DNA from 2 places in the Rhizobium brockwellii genome. Region 1 is predicted to be linked to the other one. Evidence: predicted binding sites of a transcription regulator. Region 1 holds the regulator's gene; the other holds the start of a gene.
What was found. The regulator PhoB, encoded in region 1, activates phosphate uptake and scavenging genes when phosphate is short. The targets are predictions, from matches to a motif close to TGTCATNNANCTGTCAT.
Positions count from the first base shown of each region.

Region 2: RLCC275e_RS11165 (UDP-2,3-diacylglucosamine diphosphatase) is a predicted target of PhoB. The motif match lies at 1,996-2,012, and genes of this name have one in related genera.

Region 1 covers NZ_CP053439.1:161,546-165,738, forward strand. The annotation lists gene pstB (phosphate ABC transporter ATP-binding protein PstB) at 1-568, shown strand, start outside; gene phoU (phosphate signaling complex protein PhoU) at 613-1,326, shown strand; gene phoB (phosphate regulon transcriptional regulator PhoB) at 1,460-2,143, shown strand; gene RLCC275e_RS00820 (GcrA family cell cycle regulator) at 2,390-2,923, opposite strand; gene RLCC275e_RS00825 (aspartate aminotransferase family protein) at 3,344-4,193, shown strand, end outside.
Region 2 covers NZ_CP053439.1:2,223,859-2,228,051, reverse strand. The annotation lists gene RLCC275e_RS11175 (multidrug efflux RND transporter permease subunit) at 1-1,037, shown strand, start outside; gene RLCC275e_RS11170 (histidine phosphatase family protein) at 1,105-1,854, opposite strand; gene RLCC275e_RS11165 (UDP-2,3-diacylglucosamine diphosphatase) at 2,074-2,886, shown strand; gene RLCC275e_RS11160 (MFS transporter) at 3,052-4,193, shown strand, end outside.

The DNA of each region.
Region 1 (4,193 bases):
CAAGATCACGCTCGACACCGACGATATCTATGATCCCGATATCGACGTCGTCGAACTTCGCGCCCGCGTCGGCATGGTCTTCCAGAAGCCGAACCCGTTCCCGAAGACGATCTACGAAAACGTCTCCTACGGCCCGCGCATCCATGGCCTCGCCAAGTCGAAGGCCGATCTCGACCAGATCGTCGAGACCAGCCTGCAGCGCGCCGGCCTCTGGAACGAGGTCAAGGACCGCGTGCACGAGTCCGGCACCGGCCTGTCGGGCGGTCAGCAGCAGCGCCTCTGCATTGCGCGTGCCGTCGCCGTCAGCCCGGAAGTGATCCTGATGGACGAGCCCTGCTCGGCGCTCGACCCGATCGCCACCGCCAAGGTCGAGGAGCTGATCCACGAGCTGCGCGAGAACTACACGATCGTCATCGTCACCCACTCCATGCAGCAGGCCGCGCGTGTTTCGCAGCGCACCGCCATGTTCCACCTCGGCAATCTCGTCGAGGAGAACGACACCGACAAGATGTTCACCAATCCCGACGATCCGCGCACCCAGGACTACATCATGGGTCGCTTCGGCTGATTTTGGCGTCACCAAGCCTTTCCGTTATTCGAGGATAAAGCCCCATGGCATCGACACATATTTATTCTGCCTATGATGATGATCTGAAGTTCCTGTCCAGGCGGATTTCCGAAATGGGCGGCCTGGCCGAGCAGATGGTCGCCGAAGCCGTGCGGGCGCTCGTCAACGGCGATACCGCGCTGGCGCAGAAGGTCATCTCCGACGATGTGATCCTCGATCACGCCGAACGCGAAATCGGCGACAAGGCGATCGTCACCATCGCCCGCCGCCAGCCGATGGCCGCGGACCTGCGCGAAATCATGGGTTCGATCCGCATCGCCGCCGATCTCGAACGTGTCGGCGACCTCGGCAAGAACACTGCCAAGCGCGTCATCGCCGTCCAAAGCACCGGCGTTCCCCGCAAGCTCGCCCGCGGCCTCGAGCATCTGTCCGAGCTGGCGCTCGTCCAGCTCAAGGAAGTGCTCGACGTCTACACCAATCGTTCCGCCGACAAGGCGAATGCGATCCGCGAACGCGACAACGAGATCGACGCGATGTACACCTCGCTGTTCCGCGAGCTCCTGACCTACATGATGGAAGATCCGCGCAACATCACCAGCTGCACGCATCTTCTCTTCTGCGCCAAGAACATCGAGCGCATCGGCGACCACGCCACCAACATCGCCGAGACGATCTTTTACATGACGACAGGCGCGCAGCCGGAAGGCGACCGTCCGAAGGACGACAGCGCCAACACCGTCGGCGCGGTCACCGAATAACCGCCTACACCCCGCCGCTTGCGTGCGCGCCCATCCGGGCGCGCAAGAGGTCGCAGCCAATTTCTGAATTTGCGCAGGATGCATTGCTTAAATCACCCTGGTTTAAGGATCATGCGCGAGGAGACCGACACGCATGATCCCGAGAGTTGCAGTTGTTGAAGACGAGGAAGCCCTCAGCGTGCTTCTTCGCTACAATCTCGAAGCGGAAGGCTTCGAGGTCGATACCATCCTTCGTGGCGACGAAGCCGAAATGCGGCTTCAGGAGCGCACGCCCGATCTTCTCATCCTTGATTGGATGCTGCCCGGCGTCTCCGGCATCGAGCTCTGCCGGCGCCTGCGCATGCGGCCGGAGACCGAGCGTCTGCCGATCATCATGCTGACGGCGCGCGGCGAAGAGAGCGAGCGTGTCCGCGGATTGTCGACGGGCGCCGACGATTATGTCGTCAAGCCCTTCTCGACCCCCGAGCTCGTTGCCCGCGTCAAGGCGATGCTGCGTCGCGCCCGTCCCGAGGTGCTGTCGACGGTGCTGAAATGCGGTGACATCGAGCTCGACCGTGAGACCCATCGCGTCCATCGCAAGACCCGCGAAGTCCGCCTCGGCCCCACCGAATTCCGCCTGCTGGAATTCCTGATGTCGTCGCCGGGCCGGGTCTTCTCCCGCTCACAGCTGTTGGATGGTGTCTGGGGCCACGATATCTATGTCGACGAGCGCACCGTCGACGTCCATGTCGGCCGCCTGCGCAAGGCGCTGAATTTCTCCAACATGCAGGACGTCATCCGCACCGTCCGCGGCGCCGGTTATTCGATGGAAGCCTGAGGGCTTTCATCTGAGCCTGCTGGCAAAGCCCCGGCAAAACCCGCGACGTCATCCTCGGCCTTGTGCCGAGGATCTGCGCACGCCAAATTAAGCATTTGAAAATAAAGTTTTTTCTCTCAAGTGGTTGAGGTGATCAGATGCTCGGCACAAGGCCGAGCATGACGGAGGGAAACCTGAGCTTCCATCCGCGCATAAAAAAACGGGCCACTCGGCCCGTTTTCTGCATTCTAACGATGGTCAGCCCCCTCAGCTGGCCCGCGCGGCTGCCCGGCGGCGTTCGTTGACCGGCTGGTAGGCAAGCTTCTGGTGATAGCTGCAATAGGGCGAATTGTCGGGGGATTCGCAGCCGCAGAAATGGAAGTCGTCCTTCAGCGGATCGCCGACCGGCCACTTGCAGGTGCGCTCGGTCAGTTCCGTCAGGCCGAGGCGGCGCGAAATCGGCACCACCACATTGCCTCTCGGCACGTATTCCATTTCCTCGATCGTTTCGATCTCGATCTCTTCCTTCAGCATCGTCGCGCCCTGCTGGCGGGTGACGGTGCGGGTGGTGATCCGAGAGGCGAAGTTCGGCGCGCGCGGCGCCGATGTATTGCGCTTCGGCGTTCGCGCCGCGGTGTTGGTGCCGCCGGCCTTGGCACGGCCGGGAAGGCACAGCCGGTGCACTTTACCGATGACCGCGTTTCGGCTGACACCGCCAAGTTGTGCCGCGATCTGGCTGGCGCTCAGTCCTTCGGCCCAAAGCTTCTTGAGTTTCTCGACCCGCTCGTCTGTCCAGTTCATGCCCTGTCTCCACCTTTTGCGTTGGTGATGGCAGAATCCCTCACCGTTGTCCCGGGAGCTCCGAAACAAGAAACGCTTGATCAATTTTGGTGACTAGTTCCGCCGCATGCAGTCTAGTAATTGATCTTTAACCTAGTGTGAGCCTGACTCCGTGACAAGAGTCGCATGAATCCGGATGAATCGAATTCGTAGTTTTCCCCAACTTGCTGTCCCTGCGTGGCATTTCTGCAATAATGCCTGTTGAAGACTGAAAATGCCGCTGTACACCTGTGCTGCATACGCTAAGGGCGCCGTTTTGTTGACATTGCAGCGCGAAAAGGAAATAGTGCCACTCGCCGCCGCAAGGCGGCATTTTTGATTTTTCGGGCCTGGTTTCCTTAGCCGGAGTCATTGCCCGGCAACTTTGATGGAGATCGCGCCATGGCTGAAGCCGCGCCGCTTTATGACACCTATTCTCGTGCCCCACTGCGGTTCGAGCGAGGCGAGGGCGTATGGCTGATCACCGAAACTGGCGAGCGATATCTCGATTTCGGCGCCGGCGTCGCCGTCACCTCCGTCGGCCACAGCAATCCGCATGTGGTCGGCGCGCTGAAGGAGCAGGCCGACAAGGTCTGGCACCTGTCGAACATCTATGAGATCCCCGGACAGGAGCGTCTGGCTAAACGCCTGACCGACGCCACCTTCGCCGACAAGGTGTTCTTCACCAACTCAGGTGCCGAGGCGCTCGAATGCGCGATCAAGACGGCCCGCCGCTATCAGTTTTCCAAGGGCCATCCCGAGCGCTTCCATATCATCACCTTCGAAGGCGCCTTCCACGGACGGACGCTGGCGACGATCGCCGCCGGCGGCCAGGAAAAATATCTCGAAGGTTTCGGCCCCAAGGCGCCGGGTTTCGATCAGGTGCCTTTCGGTGATATCGAAGCGGTCCGCGCCGCGATCACCGAGGCGACGTCCGCCATCCTCATCGAGCCGGTGCAGGGCGAGGGCGGCGTTCGTCCTGCCACGCCTGAGTTCATGAAGGCGCTTCGCCAGCTCTGCGACGACAACGATCTGCTGTTGATCCTCGACGAGGTCCAGACCGGCGTCGGCCGCACCGGCAAGCTCTTCGCCCATGAATGGTCGGGCATCACACCCGACATCATGGCGGTCGCCAAGGGCATCGGCGGCGGTTTCCCGCTCGGCGCCTGCCTTGCCACATCAGAGGCCGCCTCCGGCATGAAGGCCGGCACCCATGGTTCGACCTATGGCGGCAATCCGCTTGCCATGGCCG
Region 2 (4,193 bases), 2.1 Mb from region 1:
TCGCGGGTATCCGGCCGGAAGGCATGCCTGACTCGGCCCAGCTCGTGCTGGTCATCGATCGCGAAAAGGCGAATACCTTCGGCGTTGCCTTCGCCGACATCAACAGCACGATCACCGCGAATCTCGGTTCGAGCTATGTCAACGACTTCCCGAATTCGGGCCGCATGCAGCGCGTCATCGTGCAGGCGCAGGACAAGAGCAGACTTCAGGCGGAAGACCTTATGAAGCTCAATGTCCGCAATGCGAGCGGCGGCATGGTGCCGCTGTCTTCCTTCGCTGTCGCAGAATGGCAGAAAGGGCCGGCGCAGATCGTCGGTTATAACGGCTACCCTTCAGTGCGTATTTCCGGCGCTCCAGCGCCGGGATATTCGTCGGGGGCGGCAATTGGCGAAATGGAGCGGCTGGCCTCGGAACTTCCCGACGGCTTCGGCTTCGAATGGACCGGCCAGTCGCTGGAGGAGCTCAGATCGGGATCGCAGGCGCCGTTCCTGTTCGGTCTTAGTATTCTTTTCGTCTTCCTGCTGCTGTCGGGGCTTTACGAGAGCTGGTCCATCCCGTTGTCGGTGATGTTGGTCGTGCCGCTCGGCGTCATCGGCTGCGTGCTTGCGGTGATGAGCCGCGACATGTCCAACGACATCTACTTCAAGGTCGGCCTGATCGCGATCATCGGACTGTCGGCGAAGAACGCCATCCTGATCGTCGAATTCGCCAAGGACGGTTTTGCCGAGGGGAAATCGCTGATGGATGCCGCGATCGAAGGCGCCCGTCTGCGCTTCCGGCCGATCATCATGACCTCGCTCGCCTTCACTTTGGGCGTGGTGCCGCTGGCGATCGCCACCGGGCCAAGTGCGGCCAGCCAGAATGCCATCGGCACGGGCGTGCTTGGCGGCATGATCTCGGCGACGGTGCTGGCGATCTTCTTCGTTCCCGTCTTCTTCGTCTTCGTGCTGCGTCTCTTGAGGACGAAGCGGCCGGAGACTGTGAATGAGGAGGCTCCGGCGGGGCAGGAAGCTGCGCCGGTGACGTCGCCGAGCTGAGGTGACGAGTTGGCGGGTTGCCTTGCGCAACCCGCCACAGACCTTTGCGGCGGTTCGATTTAGGGAGTTATGCCATCGGCTTCGGCGTAAGCGTCACGTCGGCGCCATAGGCATCGCGCAGTTCGCCTTCCTGTCCCAGCTGCCGGTCGGCCGCCTGATGCAGCAGGATCGATTCGTATCCTTGCGTGCGCGTCCCCTCGATCAGCGTGATATCGGCGTTTCCGGGATTGTCGGAGCGCTCGAACCACTCGACAGGGCGGTGCAGAAAATTCATTTCGACCGCCCGGTTGGTGACGCCATGACCGACGATCACGACGTTGTGGTCGCCATTTTCGGCGTCGTGCATGACGGTCTGCAGGAACAGGCGCACCCGCTGGGCCACATCCGCCCGGCTTTCGCCATCCGGCGGCCGTGCGTAGAACTTGCCGCTGTTACTGCGCAGCCTCGCCCATTTTTCGAACTCGTCGGGAAACTTCTGCTTCTGTTCGGCGTGGTCGTAGATTTCGGTGAAGAGACCGAAATCCTGCTCGCGCAACAGATAGTCCTCCCTGATATCGCCGACAAAACTTTCCGGCAGTGCTTCGAGCAGCGCATCTTTGCTCTGCCGGGTCCTCAGAAAGGGCGAATACCAGATATGCAGCTTGCCGAAACCCGCGCTCGGCAATGCCTTGAGATAGGACGCGATCACGCCGCCTGCTTCGAGAGCCTGCCGATGGCCCCACTGCGTCAGCGGCACGTTGTGATCGCCGAATTGGCGGTAGGCCTGTTCGTTGATGTTGCCGAGGGATTCGCCGTGGCGAACGAGAAAGAGACGCATCAGCCATCCCGCATTGTCGGATATGGAATCGGCGCCATCATGAACGCCCTGAATGAACAGGGCAACCTTGTCGCCGGACCTGGCGGCGACGGGCATACTGCCCGCGCGGAATGAACAGGTTTGCAGGGCTTTTCCCCAGCTTGTCATCTTCCTGAAACACGAGTCTGGTTTTGGAAGGCTAGATGAAAGATGGGACATGAGCGGTAGCTCGTGAAAGACATGATGGAACCCAGACATTTCCGCACGCTCTTCATTTCCGATGTCCATCTCGGCTCGAAGGCCGCGAAGGCCGACTTCCTCTTGGATTTCCTGCGCCACCATGAGGCCGATACGATCGTGCTCGTTGGCGACATTGTCGACGGCTGGCGCCTGAAGCGCAGCTGGTACTGGCCGCAGGTCTGCAACGACGTCGTCCAGAAGCTGTTGCGCAAGGCTCGCAAGGGTACGCGCGTCGTCTATATTCCCGGCAATCACGACGAATTCCTGCGCGCCTTCCCCGGCATGCATTTCGGCGGCATCGAGGTCGTCGAGCGCATGATGCATGACGGCGCCGACGGCAGAAAATATCTGATCCTGCATGGCGACGAGTTCGACGTCGTCGTCCGCAATGCCCGACTGCTCGCCTATCTCGGCGACTGGGCCTATGACACGGCAATCCGCATCAATATCATCCTGGCGGCGGTGCGCCGCCGACTTGGCATGCCCTACTGGTCGTTCTCGGCCTGGGCGAAGCTGCAGGTCAAGCATGCCGTCAACTTCATCGGCGAATTTGAGCGCGTCGTGGCCGAGGAAGCTCGCAAAAACGGCGCCGATGGGGTGATCTGCGGACATATCCATCATGCCATCATCCAGGACATGGACGGTATCCGCTACATCAACACCGGCGATTGGGTGGAAAGCTGCACGGCAGTCGCCGAGCATGAGGATGGCACGTTCGAACTGATCACCTGGCGGGCGCTCGCCAGCAGCGTACCTGCGCTTGCCGCTATCGAAATGCATGACGAGGGCGAACTGGCCCCGCAAGCCGCCTGATTTTGGCGCGGGCGCATCCGCGCCTGCGCTCCATCGAATTTAGCCGTTACCGTCAGGCGACAGGCCCTATTTATTTTCTAAAACGTTTCAGAACGGCTATTTCTCGCAATAGTCGCCTCCAGGGTGGTGTGTTAGGACAACGTCCAGTTTCCTTCAGGTCCACCCATGATTCCCGCTCAAAATTCCCCGACGGGTGAGGGAGCGCCGCCGCGCTTCCGGCTTCTCAGTGCGCTTTCCTATTGTGCGCCGCTGCTCGTCAACGGCATCGTCCTGCCGTTCTTTCCCGTCTGGCTCGCGACCCATAGCTTCAGCGATCATGAGATCGGCATCATCCTTGCCATACCCATGGTGGTTCGCGTGCTGGTGGCGCCTGTCGTCGCCATGATCGCCGATCGATTGAAGGAGCGCGCCGACGTGCTGCTCTGGTCGGGCGGCCTGTCGTTGCTGACGGCGGTCGCGTTGTTCTGGACGACGACCTTCTGGCCGGTGACGATCGTCTATGCGCTGCAGGGCGCTACCTTCGCGCCTTATGTGCCCGTCGTCGAATCGATCGTCATTTCGGGCGTGCGCCGCTGGGGGCTCGATTACGGGTCGATGCGCGTGTGGGGCTCCATCGCCTTCATCGTCTCGACGCTTGTCGGTGGCCAGATGATCAGCCGGTGGGGCGGCGGAATGGTGCTTGATGTCATGGTGTTCGGCTTTGCCATGACCGTGGTCATGGCGATCTTCTGTCCGCGCATCGGGCCAACGCGACGGCGCGGCCAGCCGATCAACATTCCAGCCGCTACCGGCAGTGGCCTGCGCGAGCCACACCTGCTGCTGCTTCTGATCGGCGTCGCCATCCAGCAATCGAGCCATGCGGTGCTGAACGCTTTCTCCTCAATCTACTGGCATCAGCTCGGCTTCTCCGGCACTGAGGTCGGCCTGCTCTGGAGCGCCGGCGTCGCCTCGGAAGTGACGGTGTTCTTCCTGTCGAAGCGTCTCAACCGTCGCTTCGATGCCTGGACGCTGATCCGCTTCGGCTGCGCCATCAGCGTCTGCCGCTGGATCCTGTTTCCGATGAATACCGGTTTTGCCGGTTTCTTCCTGCTGCAATGTTTCCACGGCTTCACCTATGCCTTCGTGCATACCGGCGTGCAGCGACGGATCATGGCGACGGTGCAGGAGACGCAGGAATCTTCGGCACAGGGCGCCTATTTCTTCTATGTCGGCATGGCGATGGCGCTGATGACCCTGGCGTCGGGTTATCTCTATGCCTGGCTCGGCGTCGTCAGCTATTACGTCATGGCGCTGGTCGCGTTTTCCGG